Regions from separate parts of the Pseudactinotalea sp. Z1732 genome, predicted to be linked through region 1. Evidence: riboswitches for the same ligand, from Rfam matches in the RefSeq annotation. Region 1 holds a riboswitch; each other region holds the start of a gene.

The links. A riboswitch is a leader RNA that binds a small molecule or an ion and turns the genes downstream of it on or off. The one in region 1 is predicted to bind thiamine pyrophosphate.
Region 2: it holds a riboswitch for thiamine pyrophosphate, as region 1 does, so the genes downstream of both, ACPL7H_RS01885 (thiamine ABC transporter substrate-binding protein) here and ACPL7H_RS11925 (YkoF family thiamine/hydroxymethylpyrimidine-binding protein) in region 1, are expected to answer to the same signal.
Region 3: it holds a riboswitch for thiamine pyrophosphate, as region 1 does, so the genes downstream of both, thiM (hydroxyethylthiazole kinase) here and ACPL7H_RS11925 (YkoF family thiamine/hydroxymethylpyrimidine-binding protein) in region 1, are expected to answer to the same signal.

Annotation. Positions count from the first base shown of each region.
Region 1 covers NZ_JBMPQC010000005.1:255,839-262,825, reverse strand. The annotation lists gene ACPL7H_RS11945 (NAD(P)-dependent oxidoreductase) at 1-18, opposite strand, end outside; gene ACPL7H_RS11940 (hypothetical protein) at 15-308, opposite strand; gene ACPL7H_RS11935 (NCS2 family permease) at 629-2,113, shown strand; gene ACPL7H_RS11930 (hypothetical protein) at 2,326-3,075, shown strand; gene ACPL7H_RS11925 (YkoF family thiamine/hydroxymethylpyrimidine-binding protein) at 3,138-3,824, opposite strand; TPP riboswitch at 3,867-3,973, opposite strand; gene ACPL7H_RS11920 (hypothetical protein) at 4,116-5,069, opposite strand; gene ACPL7H_RS11915 (PLDc N-terminal domain-containing protein) at 5,538-5,741, opposite strand; gene ACPL7H_RS11910 (protein adenylyltransferase SelO) at 5,788-6,987, opposite strand, start outside.
Region 2 covers NZ_JBMPQC010000001.1:393,268-400,254, forward strand. The annotation lists gene ACPL7H_RS01870 (ABC transporter substrate-binding protein) at 1-206, opposite strand, end outside; gene ACPL7H_RS01875 (ABC transporter ATP-binding protein) at 396-1,442, opposite strand; gene ACPL7H_RS01880 (ABC transporter permease) at 1,443-3,221, opposite strand; gene ACPL7H_RS01885 (thiamine ABC transporter substrate-binding protein) at 3,400-4,554, opposite strand; TPP riboswitch at 4,602-4,717, opposite strand; gene ACPL7H_RS01890 (DUF4235 domain-containing protein) at 4,810-5,052, shown strand; gene mnhG (monovalent cation/H(+) antiporter subunit G) at 5,079-5,453, opposite strand; gene ACPL7H_RS01900 (monovalent cation/H+ antiporter complex subunit F) at 5,450-5,800, opposite strand; gene ACPL7H_RS01905 (Na+/H+ antiporter subunit E) at 5,797-6,462, opposite strand; gene ACPL7H_RS01910 (Na+/H+ antiporter subunit D) at 6,459-6,987, opposite strand, start outside.
Region 3 covers NZ_JBMPQC010000003.1:364,335-371,321, reverse strand. The annotation lists gene ACPL7H_RS08975 (nucleotide disphospho-sugar-binding domain-containing protein) at 1-142, shown strand, start outside; gene ACPL7H_RS08970 (aminobutyraldehyde dehydrogenase) at 155-1,609, shown strand; gene thiD (bifunctional hydroxymethylpyrimidine kinase/phosphomethylpyrimidine kinase) at 1,613-2,443, opposite strand; gene thiE (thiamine phosphate synthase) at 2,440-3,108, opposite strand; gene thiM (hydroxyethylthiazole kinase) at 3,109-3,993, opposite strand; TPP riboswitch at 3,982-4,079, opposite strand; gene ACPL7H_RS08950 (LLM class flavin-dependent oxidoreductase) at 4,337-5,536, shown strand; gene ACPL7H_RS08945 (FMN reductase) at 5,555-6,172, shown strand; gene ACPL7H_RS08940 (LolA family protein) at 6,292-6,987, shown strand, end outside.

The sequences.
Region 1 (6,987 bases):
GGGCAGGAGCAGTTTCACGAAGGGTCCTGGGGGTCGGGGGCGGGTTCGGTGGTGGGTGCGCCGGTGGGTGCGGCGAATTCGGGACGTGGGCGTAGCCAGGCCCAGATCAGGCCGGCCGCGCCCAGCACGACGCCGGCCACGGCGAGCGAGACGAGTCGGCCGTCGGCGCCGTAGCCGAGCAGGTGGCGGGCGCCGAGCACCAGCAGGACGGCCAACCAGATCAGGATGCCCACGCTGAACATCAGCACGGAGGGCACCCTGGCCGGCTGCAACTCCTGTGGTGTTCGTTCGGGGTCGAGGCTGCGCACCTGTTGATGGTAGAGCCTCGGGCTACTGCGGTGGTGCGGCGGGTGCGGCGGCGCTGGCGGGCCGTGCGGCGGCGGTGGTGAAGGGCGCGCCGACGGCGGTGAGTGGCGCGGCGTTAGTGAGGTGTGCGCGGCGGTGGTGAGGTGTGCCGACGGTGAGGCGTGCGCGGCGGTGGTAGGGACGCGCCGACGGTGAACCGTGCGGCGGTGGCGGTGCTGCGGTGGTGACCCGCTGCGGTCGGGCGAGGTGCCGTCGTCGGGCAATTCCCACCTGATGGGCGGGATTGGACGGAACCGAGTTGGGCTGGCCAAGATAGTGCCCCATGGGACAATCCACGCGCGAGGATGAGCGCACCTCCGGATTCGCCGGCTTCCTGGACCGCTACTTCGAGATCTCCGCGCGTGGCTCCACCATCGGGCGTGAGATCCGCGGCGGCCTGGTCACGTTCTTCGCGATGAGTTACATCATCGTCATCAACCCGCTCATCCTGGGCACCGTGCCCGACGGTACGGGCAACTTCATCGGCGGGATCGAGGAGCTGGCCGTCCCCCGGGTGGCGGCGACCACCGCCCTGGTCGCCGGGGTGCTGTGCATCGCGATGGGTCTGGTGGCGCGATTCCCACTGGCCATCGCCGCAGGCATGGGCCTGAACGCCGTAGTGGCCTACTCGATCGCCGCGCTGCCCGACGCCGGGCTGACCTGGGCCGACGCGATGGGCATCGTGGTGCTGGAGGGCATCATCATGCTCGTCCTGGTCCTGACCGGGTTCCGGCAGGCGGTGTTCCGCGCGGTTCCGTTCGAGTTGAAGATGGCCATCAGTGTGGGCATCGGATTGTTCATCGCCTTCGTCGGCCTCGTCAACGCCGGCATCATCCGGATCCCGGCCTCCATGGCCACGCCGGTGGAACTGGGGCTGAACGGGTCGCTGGGTGGGTGGCCCTCGCTGATCTTCGTGATCGGGCTGTTCACCGCCGGCATCCTGTGGGTGCGCAAGGTTCGCGGGGCGCTGCTGATCGCGATCGTGGTCGGCACCGGCCTGGCGATGCTCGCCGAGGCGTTCCTGAACGTGGGGCGGGCCTCGGAGGACAACCCCTGGGGTTGGCAGCTCAACCCGCCCGAGATCAGCGGTGAGATCATCTCGCTGCCCGACTTCGCCCTGCTGGGCCACTTCTCCCTGCTCGGGTCGATCGAGAAGGTCGGCATCGTCGTCGTCCTGCTGCTGGTGTTCACCCTGATGCTGGCCGACTTCTTCGACACCATGGGCACGATGGTGGCCGTGGGCGCCGAGGCCAAGTTGCTGGATGAGCAGGGCAACCCGCCGCGGACCCGAGAGATCCTGGTGGTGGACTCCTTCGGTGCCATCGCCGGCGGCGCGGGATCGGCCTCGACGGCGACCGCTTACATCGAATCCGCAGCCGGTGTCGGTGAGGGTGCCCGGACCGGGCTGAGCAGCGTGGTGGTCGGCATCGCGTTCCTGCTGGCCACGCTGTTCTCCCCGATCGTGGCGCTGGTGCCTTTCGAAGCGGCTACGCCGGTGTTGGTGCTGGTGGGCTTCCTGATGATGGCCCAGGTGACCGGGATCGACTGGAAGCGCACCGAGGTGGCGATCCCGGCGTTCCTGACCATCCTGATGATGCCGCTGACCTTCTCCATCGCCGCGGGGATGGGCGCCGGGTTCATCGCCTACGTGATCATCCAGGTGGGTGCCGGCCGGATCCGCAAGGTGCACCCGCTGATGTGGGTGACCTCGCTGATGTTCGTCTTCTACTTCGTGCGCGGTCCGATCGGAACGCTGCTCGGGGGTTAGTCCGGGCGGCGGTCCGGGCGCTGGGCGGCGCGGGCGGGCGCGGGGCGGCGCGGGTGGCGCGTCCGCCGGCGGCTTGGGCTTGGCGCGTGGTCCGGGTGGGCCGGTGTTCTGGGTGGGCCGGTGCTCCGGGTGGGTAGGTGCACCGGGTAACTGCTGCTCCGAGTGACCGCGCTGCGGTTGGTGCACCGGCGCCCGCCGATGGACCATGGGGTATGACCCGCTCCGCTTCGCCCCGCACCTGGAGGTTCTCCGGTCGGATCGCCGGGTGGGGGACCGCGGGTGGAACCCGGTTCGTCGTGGGCAACTGGCACACCACTCCGCTGGGGCCATTCGCGGGGGTGATGGTGCAGCATCCGCACGGGCATCGAGTGCTGCTGGCGCCATCGACGGAGGTCGCCGAGTTCGTCTCGGCCACGTACCAGTTCGATGCCGTCGAGCCCGCGAACGTGACCGTGCACCGGTATGCACCCAGGCCCCCGGCAGGTGCGCGTGCGCGTGACGCCGTTGCGTGGGGAATGGCAGATCCCGGCTCCTCCCAGCCGCCCGTACCGGCCGAGGCGCTGCCGCGGACCGTGCCCACCATGGCGGGGGAGCGGTGGCAGATCGAAGCCGGCCCGCTGTCCGCAACCGTGCAGATCGGCAAGCGGGCAGCGGTGGGTTGGCTGTTGCGCGCGCTGCCCGCTGCGGTGGCCGGTGCGCCCTGGTTCACCCTCCTGACCGATCCGGTCGCGCGGGTGGCCCTGCCAGGGGTGCGTACCCGCGGTTCGGCCGGGGGTGGGCGCAGGGAGTACTACGGCGCGAGCGACCTCCATCGTCTCGCCGGTGCTCGTACCTCGTGGGATGGAACGGACCTGGGCGCGATGGTTCCGATCGACCCGCCGGTGCGGTTCGGGTTCGCCTCCACCCCGGCGACGCCCAGCCTCACCGACTTGGTCACCACGGTGCGCGGCGGGGCTCCCTGAGCGCGTACCCCACACGGCCAGTGCGCGAGGCGGACGGGCCCTCGTGAACTGGTCTGGCGCGGTTACCTCCCGCGGGCCCGCGTGGGTGAGCCAACCGAGATGGTCAGGTGGGTCGCCACGTGCGGGACGGTGGTGCCCACCTGGGCCCACGCGTCGACGGCGGTGGCCACCACCTCCGCGAGGTCACCGGTGAGTTTGGTGGCGTAGTGGGCCGCTGGGGCGGCAACGCCGCGCTCCTGCGCTCGGGTGATGGCCGCCTCGATGATGGACATGTGTTCGCCGGCATCGTCCCCACCATCGAGTAGCGGGTACAGCGACCACTGCGCCACCGCCTCGATTCCGGTGGGTTCCAGGCGCACCGGGGCCACCTCGGGCAGGATCGTGGAGGTCAGGTCGCAGGTACGTTCGCCCGGGCAACCGCGGGAGAACAGCACATGGGCGGCGACGTGCCCGCCACCGGAGTGCCGGGAGGCGGCGGCGATGGCAGCCACGAGGTAACCGGCCAGGTCCTGTTCGGCCGGCACCGCCCGGGCACCGACGTATGTGCTGACCTCGTCGGTCTCGATCACCAGCCCCTCGGCGACGCCGCTCGCCTCCACCTCGGTGAGGGAGTCCAGGATCACGCGCACGAAGTCGTCGGTGTGCGGGTGGATGCTGAATCGCATCCCGACGCCCAGTTCGCGTGGGGTGGCCGCGCTGGTGCCGGTCGTGGCGACCTTCTCCGTGCTGCCGTGGCCGGTGGTGCTCATCGGTGTCCTCCGGCCCCGGGGTACCTCATGAGCCGCCGATGCTCATCGGCGGGTGCCCAACTCCCTACGCCGGTACGAACCGGATCAGGTGGACGGGTCTGCGGACTCTCCGCACTCTCAGCGCTCTGCGCGCTCCCCGGGGGTTGGTTCGACGCTAACCGTGGCGGACCGGCGCTGTCCACTCGGGTGCCGATCGGCCTCGGGCGCCTACCGGCGAAATCAGCATTAGTCGGTTCTACCTGCAGGTTCAGCCGATCAATGCTGACTTCGGCGGGGTCTGGTGGGCTGGGGTTAGGGGGTGGGGGTGGGTGAGGTGGGGGTGAGGGCTTGGCGGACTTGGTTGGCGATGGTGCCCGAGGGACGCAGGTCGCGGCTGGTGAATCGCAGGATGGTGGCATCCGCCTCGGCCAGCAACCGGTTCTGGCGCTGCCGGTCCCGGAAGAGCGCCTCGGGTTCGCTGTGGACCTGGCGTCCGTCCATCTCGACGATGATCCAACCGCCGTCACGGCGCCGCCACCCCATGTCACCGCGCCCGATGAACGTACCGGTGGCATCGCGCAACACCACCTGGAGTTGATCCGGTGGCAGGTCGTGGTCATGGCAGTCGAGCCGTGCCCACGTCTCTAATGGCGACTCGGCGCGACCATCCACCAGCGGCCACCACGAGCCGACCCGAGCGGCACCGCGCCGCCCCTGCAGTCGCCGGCGGACGTCGGTGAGGTCGCTGGTGTTGATGAGCCCTTGGTTGAGGGCCGAATCGATTACGGCCACCCCGTGATCACGTCGCAGGAGCGGCAGAGCGTGGACGAGCGCGGTGGGGACGTCGCTCACCTGCCAGCCGGCGTACCGGACCCGGACCGGTACGTCGCGATATCGGCGCACGACGACGCCGACCGGTCCCCGCAGCCAGCGCCCACCCGTGATTGCTACCTCCGGCGTCAACTGCTGGGGCAGTCCGGCGACCCCGTGCAGGGCCAGGGCGCAGCAACCCACGGCGATGGCGTTCTTACCCATCGCCAGCAGGCCGGTCCAGGCGGCCTTGCGCCGGGCCACGTCGAAGTTCGTTGGACGGTCCGGCTCGGTGTCGTAGACGCCGCGTACGACCCGCTGCCACATCCTGCGAGCCACCAGGGTGGCGCACCGGTCGGCACTGATGCCCAGAGCCCGACATTGCGCGGTCGAAATGAGGCCGCACTGCCAGCGGGTGTACCGCAGCAGGCCCTCCGGGATCGGCACCGTGCGCATGACGCCAGTAAGCACCAATCCCCTGCGCCCATAGCGGCTGCAGGTCAGCACCTGTGGACACAGTTTTCCCCCTGTGCATACCCGCCCACCCCCTGCCTCAACCATGCCCATCGCCCCCGCCCACCCCGTCATCCCCCGGCCGGGGGCCGGGAGTCGGGGGCCCGGGGGCCGGGGCCGGGAGTCGGGGGCCCGGGGGCCGGGGCCGGGAGTCGGGGGCCCGGGGGCCGGGGCCGGGAGTCGGGGGCCCGGGGGCTGGGGCCGGGAGTCGGGGGCCCGGGGGCCGGGGCCGGGAGTCGGGAGCCCGGGGGCCGGGGCCGGGAGTCGGGAGCCCGGGGGCCGGGGCCGGGAGTCGGGAGCCCGGGGGCCGGGGCCGGGAGTCGGGAGCCCGGGGGCTGGGGCCGGAAGTCGCGGGCCGGGGGCTGGGGGCCGGGGGCTGGGGCTGGGGCCGGGTGGGGGGCTGGTGGGTTGTTAGCCGTAGGAGTGGCGGCCGATGAGGAACCAGGCCAAAGGGCCCAGGAAGGGTAGGGCGAACACGGCCAGCACCCACAGCGCCTTGATTCCGGAGGTGTAGTTGCGCGACTGCGCGATGGACATGAGCGCGGCGACGATGAGCGCCAGCCACGCCAGCGCGAAGACGACGACCACGAGGCCTCCTGCGGCGGCTTCAAACATGTCCCGACCCTAACAACGCGCCCGGATGGGTACGTGACCTGGGAAGTCAGGTTCCGCAGTAGGTCACGAACGGGGCGGCCTCGGCCGGGGCGGGCTCGGTGTAGCGCTCCAGTCCCGGGCGCTCGGTGAAGGGCTGGGTGATCACGTCCAGCAATTCCTCGAAGGGGCCCAGGTCCGCGGTGCCGGCAGCGGCGAGGGCCTCCTCGACCAGGTGGTTGCGCGGGATGTAGATGGGGTTCACCTGGGCCATCACGCTCGCGTCCGGGCGATAGGAGAGCCAGCGTTGCAGCCACGGCTCGAAGGCAGGCCGCTCGGTCGATGACGCCGCGTCGCCTCCGTTACCGTCGAGCGATGCCGGGGCCGGAACCCCATCGCCACCGGCACTGCCGGACAGCGTCGGTGCCGGAACCTGGTCACTATCGACGTCGCCGAACAGCGTCGGTGCCGGAACCTGGTCACTATCGGCGTCGCCGAACAGTGTCGGCGCCGGAACGTCATCCCCACCCGCACCCTCGAACAGCGCCCGCACCGGGCCCGCGTCCCCGCCGGCCGCTGTGGTCAGGTGGCGGAAGAAGGAGGTGTAGTCCACACCCCAAGCACCCAGGAGCGAGGTGAGGTCGCTGATCAGGTCGGTTGCGTCGTCGTCGGGCGTGAATGACTCCAGTCCGAGTTTGGCGCGCATGCCGCGCGTCCAGGCGGCGGAGTAAACCGCCGGGAAGGTGTTCAGCGCCGCGGTGGCCGACTCGACGGCCTGCTCCTGGTCCGCACTGATCAGCGGCAGCAGCGTCTCGGCGAACCGGGCCAGGTTCCACTGCGCGATCTGTGGTTGGCGGCCGTAGGCGTAGCGACCCAGGGCGTCGATGGAGCTGAACACGGTGCCCGGGTCGAAGGCGTCCATGAACGCGCACGGACCGTAGTCGATGCTCTGCCCGGAGATGGTGGTGTTGTCGGTGTTCATCACCCCGTGCACGAACCCGATCAGCATCCACTTCGCGACCAACTCGGCCTGCGCGGCCAACACCGCCTCGAACAGGGCCAAGTAGGGGTTCTCAGCCTCGCGCGCCTGCGGGTGGTGCCGGGTGATGGCGTGATCGGCCAGACGGCGCAGCAGATCCTCATCACCGGTGGAGCGGGCGTAGGCGAACGTGCCCACCCGCAGATGACTGTCCGCCACCCGGGCCAGGACCGCACCGGGCAGCGGACGCTCACGCATCACCGCCTTGCCGGTGGCCACCACCGACAACGA
Region 2 (6,987 bases), on a different contig from region 1:
GCGAACCCGGTCGCGGCGATCTGCGGTGGTCCGAGGAACGCCAACGGCCCGGTCTCGGGCAGCACGTAGCCGAACTGCAGCGGTTCGCCATCGGCCCCATCGCCGTTACCGGCGTCCCCGTTTCCGTTCCCATTCCCGTTACAGGCCGCGGCCAGCAGCAGCACGGCCGCGACCGGTGCGAGTGCCCTCTTCGTGGAGCGCTTCATAGTTTCTCCCGAACATGTCAGGGCGCGACCCTCGCACCCGAGTGCATCATGGTGACACAGTGACGTGGAGCACATGGGGCTAATCCGTGCGATGAGACCAACCTGTGACGTGATTGAGACGATTCTGATCGCTTTGCGGTCCCGGCCGGGTCGATCGGTGGCGGGGCGGGCGTGGTCTCGGCCGCGTACTCAGAACCGGATGATGCCGCCGGGGTCCACCCACACGGTGACCGGCACCCCCGGTTCGAGGGGCACGATGCCCTCGGCGACGGCCCGCTGCGGGCCCCAGTCAGGTATCTGCACCACAGCGGTGGTGCGACCGCGGGCGAAGCCCACGCTGACCACCTCGCCGCGGAGGCGGACATCGTCGGCATCGCGCAGGCTCGTCCCGGGTCCGGGCCCGGACCTGGTACCGGTGCCGCCGGTCTCCTCCGCAGTCTCCCCGTCCTCGCCCGACTCCAGGCGCAGCGCCTGGGGCGAGAGGCCGAACCTGGCGCCGTCGGCGGCGGTGACGAGCCGGTACCCCAGGAACTCCGCGACCTGCGCACCGGCCGGAGCCGCCCACAACTCCTCGGGGGTACCGACCTGCACGATCCGCCCCTCCATCATCACCGCCACCCGGTCGGCCACGGTGAACGCCTCGTCGTGGTCGTGGGTGACGTACAGGGCGGTCGTACCGGCCCGGCGGAGGATGTGGTGCAGGTCCGCGGCGAGCCGTTCCCGCAGCGCCCGGTCCAGCGCCGAGAGCGGTTCATCGAGCAGCAGCAACCGGGGCTTCGGGGCCAGGGAGCGGGCCAACGAGACCCGCTGGGCCTGCCCGCCGGACAGGCTCGCCACCGCCCGGTCCTGGTAACCCGGTAGGCCGACCAGGTCGAGCAGGTCGCGTACCCGCTGCGCCCGTTGCGTCCGCGGCATCCGCTCCATCTGCAGACCGAAGGCGATGTTGCCGGCCACGTCCCGGTGGGCGAAGAGCTGTCCGTCCTGGAACATCAACCCGAACCCGCGCCGATGCACCGGCACGTCGCTCAGGTCCGCCCCCTCCCAGCACACCCGGCCGCGATCGAGTGGCTCCAGGCCGGCCACCGCACGCAACAGCGAGGACTTGCCACAGCCGGAGGGCCCCAGCAGGGCGACCACCTCCGCCGGCGCCACCTGCAGGCTCACCCGGTCCACCGCCGTCGTCCGCGGTTCCCGGACGCCGTAGCGGACCACGGCGTCATCGATGGTCAGGGACATCTAGAACTCACCCGTCCGTTCCGACCGCAACCGTTCGGCCACTCCCATGATGGTGGCGGTCAGCAACGCCAGCAGGACCGACGCGGCCAGGGCCATCCCGTAGTTCTCCGCACCGGGGCGCCCGATCAGCCGGAAGATGACCACCGGCAGGGTGGGTGCGTCGGGGCGGGCCAGGAAGGCGGTGGCGCCGAACTCCCCGAGGGAGACGGCGAACGCGAATCCGATCGCCAGCCCGAGCGACCGCACCAGGAAGGGCCCGTCGACGTGGGCGAGCACCCGGCCCGGAGAGGCGCCCAGCACCGCGGCGCTCTCGCGCTGTCGCGGGTCGATCGCCCGCAGCACCGGCAGCACCGTGCGCACCACCAGCGGAATCGCTACCACCGCCTGGGCGATCGGAATCAGGATCATCGACGTGCGCAGGTCCAGCGGCGGCCGGTTCAAGGTAATCAGGAACCCGAACCCGACCGTCACCGCCGACACCCCCAGGGGGAGCATGAAGAGGGTGTCCAGTCCCCAGACCGCACGGCGAGCGTGCACGTTGCGCGGCCGGCGCGAGACCACCAGCGCCACCAGTGCGCCCACCACCACCGCGATCACGGTGGCATCCACAGCCACCCGCAGGGAGTTCGCGGCCGCGTCCCACACCGTCACGGTGAGCGCGTTCGGTCCGCCGGTGCTGCCCAGGGCCACGTAGTTGTCCAGCCCCCACGTACCCGACGGCGTGCGCAGCGAGCGCACCACCAGCGCAGCCAGGGGCAGCGCGAGCAGGCCCACGATCACCACGGCGGTCACCGCGGCCACCGGCAGATCCGGCCCCGGGCGGCCCCAGCGGGCGGCGAACCGGCCTCGACTTCGAGCCGTTTGGCCGAGACCGACGGTGCGGACACTCGACTTCGCCCGTAACCCTCGCTCTCGACGCCGCGGCACGGGCTGCCACAACCGCAGCCGGCGTGCCTGGTGCTGGGCGCCGTGTAGTTTCAGGGCCGCCTCCCGCCGGGCCCGGGCACGGGAGAAGGTGATGAGCGCGGCGGTCACCACCGAGAGTTGCAGCACCGAGAGCACCGCGGCGGTGCGCAGGTCGAGGAACTGGGTGGTCTGGATCCAGATCTCGGTCTCGATGGTGCCGAACCGGATCCCGCCCAGCACCAGCACCACACCGAACGCAGTGGAACAGAACAGGAACACCACCGAGGCGGCGGAGGTGATTGCCGGGGTCAGCGCCGACATTGTCACAGACCAGAAGGCGCGCGCAGGGGAGGCGCCCAGCGCCCGGGCGCTCTGCTCGGTGCGCGGGTCCAGACGCTCCCAGAACCCGCCCACGGTCCGCACCACGATCGCGTAGTTGAAGAACACCAGCGCCAGCACGATCGCGGTGAAGGTGCGATCCAGGCCCAGGAATCCCAGCGGCCCGTCAGCGGCCAGCAAGGCCCGGAACGCCACCCCCACCACCACGGTGGGTAGCACGAACGGGATCGTGATCAATGCCCGCAGGATCCGCTGGCCGCGGAACGTGCGCCGGTACAGCACATAGGCACCGGGAACGCCCAGCAGCACCGAGAAGACGGTGCCGAGCACCCCCAGCGCGATCGTGAGGAAGAGGATCCGCCAGGTGCGCGGGCGGGCGAACACCTCGGTGAAGCCGCTGAGGTCCCACGCCCCGTCCGGCACGAAACCGCGCAACACCAAGGTGGTCACCGGCCAGGCGAAGAAGATGGCCAGGAACACCAGCGGCACGGCGGCCGCGAGCACCCAGACCCAACCTCGCAGCCACCGTGCCATGCTCAGGACCCGTCCTGCCCGGCGGCCCGCGACCGACAGGTTGACGTGGTGCGCAGACCCGCCCGGGCGGCAGCGCAACGCCCGGCCACGCAGACCCGGACAGGACCGGGCCGTGCCGGGCTGGGCCGGGTCAGGCTGGGCCGTCCCGGGCTGGGCCGGGCGGTGCTGGCTCCCATCCTCAGCCGATCACGATGTCGGTCCAAGCCTGGATCCAGTCCTGACGGTTCTCATCGATCTCGGCCGGGTCCACCGTCAACGGTTCCTCGGCGAGGGGGGCCCATCGGGTCCACTCCTGCGGGAGTTCCAGGTCGTGGTTGACCGGGTACATGTACATCTGGCCGGGAATGTCGGCCTGGACGGCGTCGCTGAGCAGGAAGTCGATGAACGCCTCGGCGCCCTCGGGGTTGTCCGCCCCGGCCAGCACCCCGGCGTACTCCACCTGACGGAAGCATGAGGTGAGCATCGCCGTCGTCGTCGGGTCCTCCCCGTCCGGTCCGACCTCGAAGGCCGGCGACGTGGAGTAGGACAACGCCACCGGGCGCGGGCCCTGCCCGACCGAGCCGGAGAACTCCTCGGAGTAGGCGGTGGACCAGGAGTCGACGACGAGCAGGCCGTTGTCGGCCAGGTCCTGCCAGTACTGCGTCCAGCCGTCCCCGAACTCGGCGACCGTTGCCAACAGGAACGCCAGGCCGGGTGAGGACGTGGCCGGGTTGGTCACCACCACGTGGTCGGCGTAGTCGGGCCCGGTCAGGTCGGCCAGGTCGGACGGCTCGGCGACTCCGGCCTCGGAGTACCAGGCGGTGTCGATGTTCAGACACACATCGCCCACGTCGATCGGTGTGAGTTCGTCTCCGCCGTCGATCAGGTAGTCCTCGGCGGCCGGGGGCAGCGCAGCGGAGGTGTAGGGGCTGAAGACGTCCTCGGCGATGCCGCGGGAGGCGAAGGAGTTGTCGATGCCGTAGGCGACGTCGCCCAGGGGCGCGTCCTTGGTCAGGATCAGCTGGTTCACCAGGGCTCCCCCGTCACCGGGTGCGCTGAAGGACAGCGTGTAGCCGGAGTCGGACTCGAACTGGCTGATCAGATCCTCCGAGACGTGGAACGAGTCGTGCGTGACCACCTGGACCGTGCCTTCGCCGCCGGTGGTCTCGCCCTCCCCTACTGCGGTGGAGTCCGCGTCGTCGTCAGTGGGGGTGTCGGGGTTGTCGTTCCCGGCGCCCACCGTGCAGCCGGCCACGGCCAGTGCCAGGGCGGTGAACGCGGCAAGGTGTCCGATCCGCCCGGGGTCCGGGCCGACCCGCCCGGGCCGGCGGCGAGACATGGTGTGGTGATTCATTCTTCCTCCTCAGCGTGATGTGAGAAGGGGTCCGCGGCGCGACGCCACGGGAGAGATGCTCGACTCCCTTCGCCGGTGCTAACCGGAGCAGGTTCGAGGGTCTGCGGGTGGCCGCACTCTCAGCGCCGCACCTGACTCGGCCGACGCTCCCCTGTCGCACCCACGAGGCTACACCCCGTCGGCCGGTGCGGCCGACGGGCGCGCGAGGATCGTGGACGGCTACGCTGGGTGCAGTCGTCGTAAAGGAGATCTGCCATGGAGCGAGTCGTCACCGCCGTTGCCACCATCGTCGCCGGCCTCGTCGCGAACAAGGTCCTCGGGACCGCCTGGAAGAGCGTCACCGGTCATGAGCCACCAACCGACGACAAGGACGGAAGCATGCCCATCGCTGAGATCGTGCTCTTCGCGGCGATCTCCAGCGCGCTGGTGGCGTTGGTCCGCGCCTACGCCAGCCGCGGCGCCCACAAGTGGCTGTCCAGCGGCGACGTCGCTCGTTGACCAGCGCGAGGCCGGCACCGGCACGTTCAGGCCTGGGTGTCCTCGATCTCGGCGCGCGCGGCCTCCAGGTCCTCGGTGAGTTCATCGACTCCGAGCAGGTCTGAACGCACCTTGTCGGTGCGGTACCCTGCGCGGCCCACCATGTGCGCGGCGATCGGAGCGGTCACCAGTTGGAAGATGATCACCGGGAGCACCTTCCAACCCACTTGCCAGGATCCCAGCGTCAGGGCCAGCCCGTTCATCATCAGGATGATGCCGAGCACCTGAGGTTTGGTGGCTGCGTGCAACCGTGACAGCAGGTCCGGGAACCGGACCATCCCGATCGCTGCGACCATCACGAGCGCGCTGCCGGTGATGAAGAAGGCAGAGGCGACGATCTCGCGCAGCAGTTCCGAGTTCATCGCTCGTCCTCCTCGGCATCGTCATCCAGCGCATGCCTTGCCTCGAGCCGTTGGAGTTCCTCTTCGCTGAGGATCCGGCCCTCATCCTCCGGCTCTGCGGCCGCGAACCGCGCCAGGGTCACCGCCGCCACGAACCCGACGATTGCCATCACCGTCAGCAACGGCACCAGGTCCACCCGTCCGGTCGTGGCCGACCACAGGGCCACGGTGCCGATCAGGGCCGCGATCACCACATCAAGGCCCACGATCCGGTCCAGCATGCTCGGGCCGCGCTCCACGCGGAAGAGCGCCACCAGGACCGCTCCGACGACCAGGATCCCGCAGATCCACAACACCGGCGCACTCATCGGTCCACCTCCCCAGCGTTGCCATCGGAGGCCCCCGCAGCGCGCCCGGCAGGGCCGGGATCCAGCGCTGCCCGGTCCGGCCCACCCCACCAGCGCCGGCGCGGCAATCCGGCACGGGCCAGGTCTTCCTGGTTGGCCAGGGCGTACAACAGGCGCCGCTCCTGGAGGAGTACCTGCCGGCGGAAGGTCTCGACACCCCCGCTGGTGGGCAGATCGAGCACGTGCACGTAGAGGGTGCCGGTGAGCCGATGCGCCTCCACGATGATCGAACCGGGAACCAGTGAGGTGAAGACCCCGGTCAGGGTGAGGATCAGGTCGGACTCCGAACGCAGCCGGATGCGGATGACGCCGCCCTCGGGGCCCCGGCGCGGGTGCAGCGCCATCTTCGACACCTCCACCGAGGCGAGCAGCACATCGACGATGAAGCGGGCGATCAGCCACACCGCCCCGGGAATACTCACCCGGCCGGCGTATCCGACCGCGGGCATCGGTGTCAACAGCACCAGCAGCACCGCGACGCCGAACCCGGCCAGCACGTTGGCCAGGGTCGGGTCACCCCACAACAGCACCCACAGCGCGGTCATCCACAGCAGCATCGGCCATCGGTTCAGCCAAGCGCTCAGGCCGGTCGGAGCGGACGGGTGGGCAGGCTGGGTTCTCATTCGGGCTCCACCTGGTGGGAGATGCCCTCGCCACGTTCGCCGTCGGGCAGCACCGCCGAGACGTAGGGCGACTGGGCACGCAGGTCCCGCGCGGCCGCGTCGGTGTAGGCGTACAACGGACCGGCGACGACGGCGAGCAGCACTCCGATCGAGGCGATGACCGCTGCGGGGGCGAACATGCTGCGAGGTACGTCGGTCTCTGGCAGAGGCTGGGGGGCCGTCTGCCAGAACGCCTTGTTCCACGCCTTCACCACCGCGTACAGGGTGAGCAGTGACGTCACGAGGCTCGCGCCCACCGCGACATACGCCAGGGACGAATCGTGCTGGATGCCGGCCTGCACCAGACCCACTTTGCCCAGGAACCCTGACATGGGCGGGATTCCACCGAGGTTCATCGCTGGGATGAAGAACAAGATCGCCAGCGCCGGTGCGGCCTTGGTCAGGCTGCCGAGGCGCTCCAACGAGGTGCTGCCACCCCTGCGCTCGATCAGCCCTGCCACGAGGAACAATGCCGTCTGCACGGTG
Region 3 (6,987 bases), on a different contig from region 1:
GGCCGAGCGCATCGGGGAGCGGATCCGGGCCCGGCGCGGCTTGCACAGGGCGGCGGACCTGCTGGTCGAGATCGGGCGGGAGGGTGTGGCGGAGCGAGCCGGCTCATGGCGTGCGCGAACCCCCGAGCCACCGGGCTCGTGAGAGGCTCGGCCCATGACTGACTCCGTCTCCACCGAACGGCCCTCGGCCGCCGCGGGCACACTCCTGGACCTGATCAACCCCGCCACGGGGGAGGTCACCCGCACGGTGCGCCTGTCCACGATCGACGACGTCGATGCCGCCGTGGCGAGCGCGGGTGCGGCGGCGCCGGACTGGGCCGGGCGAACCCCCTCCGAACGCGCGCGGGTGCTGTTGCGGCTCGCCGATGCGCTGGAGGCGCACACCGATGAACTGGCGGCGTTGGAGGTGGCCGAGACCGGTAAGCCGTGGACCGTGGTGGCCGAGGGGGAGATCCCGTTCGCCGCGGACAACCTACGCTTCTTCGCCGGGGCGGCCCGTTCCACCGACGGCACCGGGGCCGGGGTGTTCTCCGACGGGTACACCTCGATGATGGTGCGCCGCCCGGTGGGGGTGGTGGCCAGTATCGCCCCGTGGAACTTCCCGCTGGTGATGGCGGTGTGGAAGATCGGACCCGCACTGGCCGCGGGCAACTCGGTGGTGATCAAACCGGCCCCGTTGACGCCGAGCAGCACCGTTCGGATCGCCGAACTGGCCGCCGAGTGCGGGCTGCCCGAGGGGGCGCTCGGGGTGGTCGCCGGAGACGGTGATGTGGGCGCGGCGCTGGCCGGGCACGCCGGGGTGGACATGGTCAGCGTGACCGGGTCCACCCAGACCGGCAAGGCGGTGATGCGCGGGGCGGTCGAGGGCGTCAAACGGGTGCACCTGGAACTGGGCGGCAAGGCCCCGGCGGTGGTCTTCTCCGACGCCGACATCGCCCAGATGGCCCACGCGGTGGCGATGGGCGCCACCTACTCCACCGGTCAGGACTGCACCGCCGCGACCCGGGTCTACCTGCAGCGGGAGATCTTCGATCAGGGGGTCGATGCCCTGCGGGCCGTCATGGAAACCGTGGTGGCCGGGGACCCCCACGACCCAGCGACCCACATCGGACCACTGATCTCCGCCGCCCACCGGGAGCGGGTGCACGGCTTCGTCACTCGCGCGGTGAGCCAGGGGGGCGAGGTGCTCACCGGCGGGGAGCCGCTGGAAGGGCCGGGGTTCTTCTACCCGCCCACCCTGGTGGTCGGCGCCGCGCAGGACTCCGAACTCGTCCAGGGCGAGGTGTTCGGACCGGTGCTGGTGGCGCTGCCCTTCGACGATGAGGAGCAGGCGGTGGCTCTGGCCAATGACAGCGCCTACGGGCTGGCCTCCTCGGTGTGGACCTCCGATGTGGCCCGGGCGATCCGGGTCAGCCACCGGTTGGAGGTGGGGGTGACCTGGATCAACGACCACCTGCCGATCGCTTCGGAGGCCCCGCACGGGGGAGTGAAGGGGTCAGGCTTCGGCAAGGACATGAGCATCGAACCGGTGCTGGACTACTCGGTGACGCGGCACGTGATGATCCGGCACCAGGTGCCCCCGGAGACCACCGGGTTCCGGCCCGCCTGAGGCTCACCCGCGCCGGGCGCGGCGACCGGCCCCGGGTGAGCCCGCGAAGTGGTGCAGTGGGCCGTGGCCGGAGCCGACCTGGAGGTCATCGGCAGCGGCCAGGGCGGTGGTGAGCCAGGCCTTGGCCACGCGCACGGCGGACTCCCAGTCGCCCTCACGCTCGACCACCCGGGTAGCGATCGCCGAGGAGAGCGAGCAACCGGTGCCGTGGGTGTTGGGAGTGTCGATCCACGCCGAGGACACCTGGGTGACGCTGCCACCGGGCCAGACCAGCAGATCGGTGGCCCGTTCCCCGGGCAGGTGCCCGCCCTTGGCCAGCACGCTCACCCCGTACTTCCTGGCCACCTGGCGCGCCTGCGCCGTTGCCTCCTCCCAGTCCCCAGCGGTCTCGGTTTCGGCGAGCACAGCCAGTTCGGGGATGTTCGGGGTGATCAACCCGGCCCGTGCGATGAGGCCGGACAGCGCCCCGGAGGTATCGGCGTCCAGCAGTCGGTCTCCGCTGGTGGCCACCATCACCGGATCGAGCACCACGTAGGCTGCCGTGCTGCGCTCCAGCCACCCGGTGACCACCTCGATGGTGGCCGTGTTTGCCAGCATCCCGATCTTGACCGCATCGACCCGGATGTCCTCGCTGATCGCCTCGAGTTGGTCGACCAGGAACTGCGGTGGGGGGACGTGCACACCCCGGACCCCGCGGGTGTTCTGTGCGGTCAGCGCAGTGACCGCCGCCATGCCGTATCCGCCGTTGGCCGCGATCGACTTGATGTCCGCCTGGATCCCCGCGCCCCCGGAGGGGTCGGATCCGGCGATGGACAAGACGCGCGGAATGCTCATGCGCCGGCCTTGCCCGGGCCGGATCCTGCGGCGTCCCAGTCGGTACGCAGCCCCCGGGCCACCGTCTCGGGATCCGGCGCCGCACACAACGCCGAGACCACTGCCACCCCGCCGGCCCCGGCCCGCCGCAGCGGCCCGGCGTCCTCGGGCCGCACGCCGCCGATCGCCACGCACGGCAGCGGCGTCCGGGCGGCGAACCGGCCGAACCCCTCGATACCGAGCGCGTCCGGGTGGTCGGTCTTCGTCGTCGTCGGCCGGATCACCCCCACTCCCAGGTAGTCGACGGTGCCCCCGGGTAGGGCGGCGACGGCTTCTAGGTGCGCGACTGTATTGGCAGTGAGACCGACGATCGCCTCCGGTCCCAGTTCCGCACGGGCCGCGACCGCTGCGTCATCGAGTTGCCCCAGGTGCACCCCGTGCACCGGCAGGCCGCGGCTGCGTGCGGCGACGACGGCGTCGAGCCGGTCGTTGACGAGCAGGCGCGCCCGGCCATCGATCACCTCGGCGAGGTGCGTCAACTGACGCAGGTGATCGTCCAGGTCGGCCTCCTTGTCCCGCAGTTGCACGGTGTGCACCCCCCCGGCCACCGCGGCTGCCACCGTGGCGGGCACGCCGCGCGGTGCGCACAACTCGCGGTCGGTGACCAGGTAGATGCCCGGCTGCATTCAGGCCTCCTGCGGGTCCGGCGCCGGTGCCGCCAGCACCTCGACCCGAGCCTGCTCGATCACCTGCTCCGGGGTGATGCCGGCCAGTGCGTCCAGGAACGCGGGCAGGAACGTGCCCGGGCCGTGAGCGTCGGTGGCAGCCTGTTCGGCGGCGATGCCGTAGACCACGTGCGCGGCGGCTACCGCGGTCAGCGCGCTGGTGGTCCCACGGGCACCGAGCATCGCGGCGATGATCGAGCCGAGTGCGCAGCCGGCGCCGGTGATCCGGGTGAGCAGCGGGTGGCCGTTATCGACCCTGATGGCCGCTGACCCGTCGGTGATGAGGTCACGCGCACCGGAGACCGCCACCACCATCGAGGTCTCGCGGGCCAGGGCTGCGGCGACCGGGGCGGCTGTGTCGGTGTCGTCTGCGGAATCCACCCCGCGCCCACCGGCCCCGGCGCCTGCCAGTGCGATGATCTCCGAGGCGTTGCCGCGCACTGCCGTGGGCCCGGCGGCGAGCAGTTCGGCGGCGAAACCGGTGCGCAACGGCAGGGCTCCGATCGCCACCGGGTCAAGCACCCACGGGGTGCCGGCTTCGCTCGCGGCGCTCACCGCCGCCCGGCCGGCGTCGCGCTGCTGATGGGACAACGTGCCCAGGTTGATCAGCAGTCCGGAAGCCATCGGGGCGAACACCCCCGCCTCCTCGGCCGTGTCCACCATGGCCGGTGCCGCCCCGATCGCCAGTAACGCGTTGGCGGAGAAGTTCGTAGCCACGTGGTTGGTGATGTTGTGCACCAACGGGCTGTGCTCCCGCAGGGCTCGCAGCAGGTGCGCGGCCTGCTCTGTCACGTCGACCGCCTCCGGAAGGCCTACCGATTCGGTGTGACCGGAGACATCAGTCATGGACATTCCCTTCGCTAGTACGAACTAGTGCAGGTTCGACGGGTGTCATCTCAGCCGCGCGGTGGGCGGCACCCCGTGTCGTGATCTCCGAGTCTAACAACCCCACCCCGCAGAAGGTCGGGTCACCCCACACCGGCCGCCCCCCCGCCGCCACCCACGCCGCCCTCACCGCAACCACCACCGCCGAGGGCGACCCTGGCGGTCGAGGGCGAGTGGTAGGAACGTCGCCGTCGACCACAACGCTCGTTCTCGAGGGCGGCAGTGTGCCGGAATAGATCCGGTGGCGGTGATGTTTGTAGGGGTGTATATGCAAATGCATCGAGTTTCTTGAGAGGCCTGCACCATGCAGTTCGGAATCTTCAGCGTCAGTGACGTCACCACTGACCCCAGCACCGGTCACACGCCGAACGACACCGAGCGGGTACGGGCGATGATGACCATCGCCCAGCACGCCGATCAGGCGGGGTTGGACGTCTTCGCCACCGGTGAACACCACAACCCGCCGTTCGTGGCCTCCTCGCCCACCACGATGCTGGGCTACCTGGCCGGGACCACCAAGCACATCACGCTGTCCACCGCGACCACCCTGATCACCACCAACGACCCGGTGAAGATCGCCGAGGACTACGCCATGCTGCAGGTGCTCGCAGACGGCCGGATGGACCTGATGTTGGGCCGCGGTAACACCGGCCCGGTCTACCCCTGGTTCGGCCAGGACATCCGCCAGGGCGTGAACCTCGCGATCGAGAACTACGCCCTGCTGCGCCGCCTGTGGACCGAGGACGTGGTGGACTGGGACGGGAAGTTCCGCACTCCGCTGCAGGGCTTCACCGCCACCCCCCGCCCGCTGGACGGGGTGCCGCCGTTCGTGTGGCACGGCTCCATCCGTACCCCCGAGATCGCCGAGCAGGCCGCCTTCTACGGCGACGGGTTCCTGCACAACAACATCTTCTGGCCGATCGACCACACCAAGAAGATGGTCAGTTTCTACCGGAAGCGCTTCGAGCACTACGGCCACGGCAAGGCGGACCAGGCGATCGTGGGCCTGGGCGGACAGTTCTTCGCCCGGAAGAATTCCCAGGACGCGTGGAACGAGTTCCGGCCCTACTTCGACAACGCCCCGGTCTACGGTCACGGACCCTCGATGGAGGACTTCACCCGCGAGACCCCCCTGACCGTGGGTTCACCGCAGCAGATCATCGACCGCTACGCCACGATGCGCGAGCACGTGGGCGACTATCAGCGGCAGTTGTTCCTCATCGATCACGCCGGGTTGCCGTTGAAGACGGTGCTGGAGCAGATCGACATCCTGGCCGAGGAGATCGTGCCGGCGCTGCGCGAGATCAACGAGGCAGCCCGTCCCGCGCATGTCCCCTCGAACCCGCCCAGCCACGCCGACCGGGTGGCCCAGGTCGCCGAGGCCGGCACGTCCCAGGGCCAGCACGTGGCCGGCGAGGACCGCTGGACCGGCCGCCGAGCCGAGGACGACGTCGCTACCGCCGCCGCCGGCGCCGCCCAGCGTGGCGCCGCGTTCGGACTCTGAAGAAAGGACTCACCCCTGATGACTACCCGCACGATCGTCGCCATCTCCGGTGGCCTGAACAAGCCCTCCTCGACCCGGCTGCTCACCGACCGGCTGGTCGAGGCCGCCGTGAGTGAACTCAAGGCCCGCGGCGTCCAGGCGCAGGTGGAGGTCGTGGAACTGCGCGACCACGCCCACGACACCGTCAACGCGATGCTGTCCGGGTTCCCCTCCGGAGACCTCAAGGGAGTGCTGGAGCGCCTCGCCGCCGCCGACGGCGTCATCGCCGTCAGCCCGATCTACACCACCGGAGCGTCGGGGTTGTTCAAGTCCTTCGTGGACATCATCGAGAAGGAGGCCCTGACCGGGATGCCGGTACTGCTGGGGGCCACCGGCGGTACCGCGCGGCACTCCCTGGCGCTGGAGTACGCGATCCGGCCGATGTTCACCTACCTGCGGACCGACGTGGTCACCACCGCGGTGTTCGTCGCCACCGACGACTGGTCCGGTCAGGCCGACGACGTCAATCCGCTCCCGGCCCGGATCAGCCGGGCCGGTCGCGAACTCGCCGAACTCGTGGCGGCCCGGGACGAGACCCGCCCGGGCGACCTGTACGACGACGTCCCCTCCTTCGAGGCGATGTTCTCCAAACTCTGAGCAACGCTCAGCCGAGGTCCGTACCCGCCGCGGGCGCCTTATCGCACCGGGAATGGTGAGTACTGGTCGGCGGCCACGGCGGGGCGTATGGTCGAACCAGCACTCTCAAGGAGGTCACGATGACCCGCAGATGGCACCGCTGGCTACCGGCCGCAGTGGTCGGCGTCGTGATCGCGGGCGGGGTCGGGCTCGCGGCGCAGGCCGATTCGGCCGACCTGCCCGAGAAGTCACCCGAGGACGTCCTGACCATGGTGGCCGAGCACTCGGTGGAGGCATTCTCCGGGGAGTTCCAGACGAGCACCGAACTCGGACTGCCCGATCTGTCCGGCCTGGATGGTGCCTTCGGCCACGGGAACCGCGGCGGCATGCCGGCACCGGATCTCGCTGAGGATGCCGCACCGGAGCAGACCCAGGGCGCCGGTGATGAGAACGCCGGGCAGCGCGGCGGCTCCGGAGTGGGTGAGGTCCTGGAGTTGCTGACCGGCGAGCACACCGCACGGGTCTACGTCGACGGGCAGCAGGGGCGCATCCAGGTGCTGGACGATCTGGCCGAACGGAACGTGATCCGCACCGAGGAGGAGGTGTGGTTCTACGACTCCCGTGAGAATGCCGCCACCCACCTGGCGTTGCCGGCACCCGGCGACGAGGTGTGCCGCCCCGGCCAGGGGCCACACGGTTCCTGGTTCGACCACGGCGGCCAGCCGCCTGGCCCCGGGCCGGTCCCCACACCGGATGAGGTCGCCGCCGACGTTCTGCAGGCCCTGGAGACCGATACCGACGTCACCGTCGGCGCGGGCGAACGCGTGGCCGGGCGT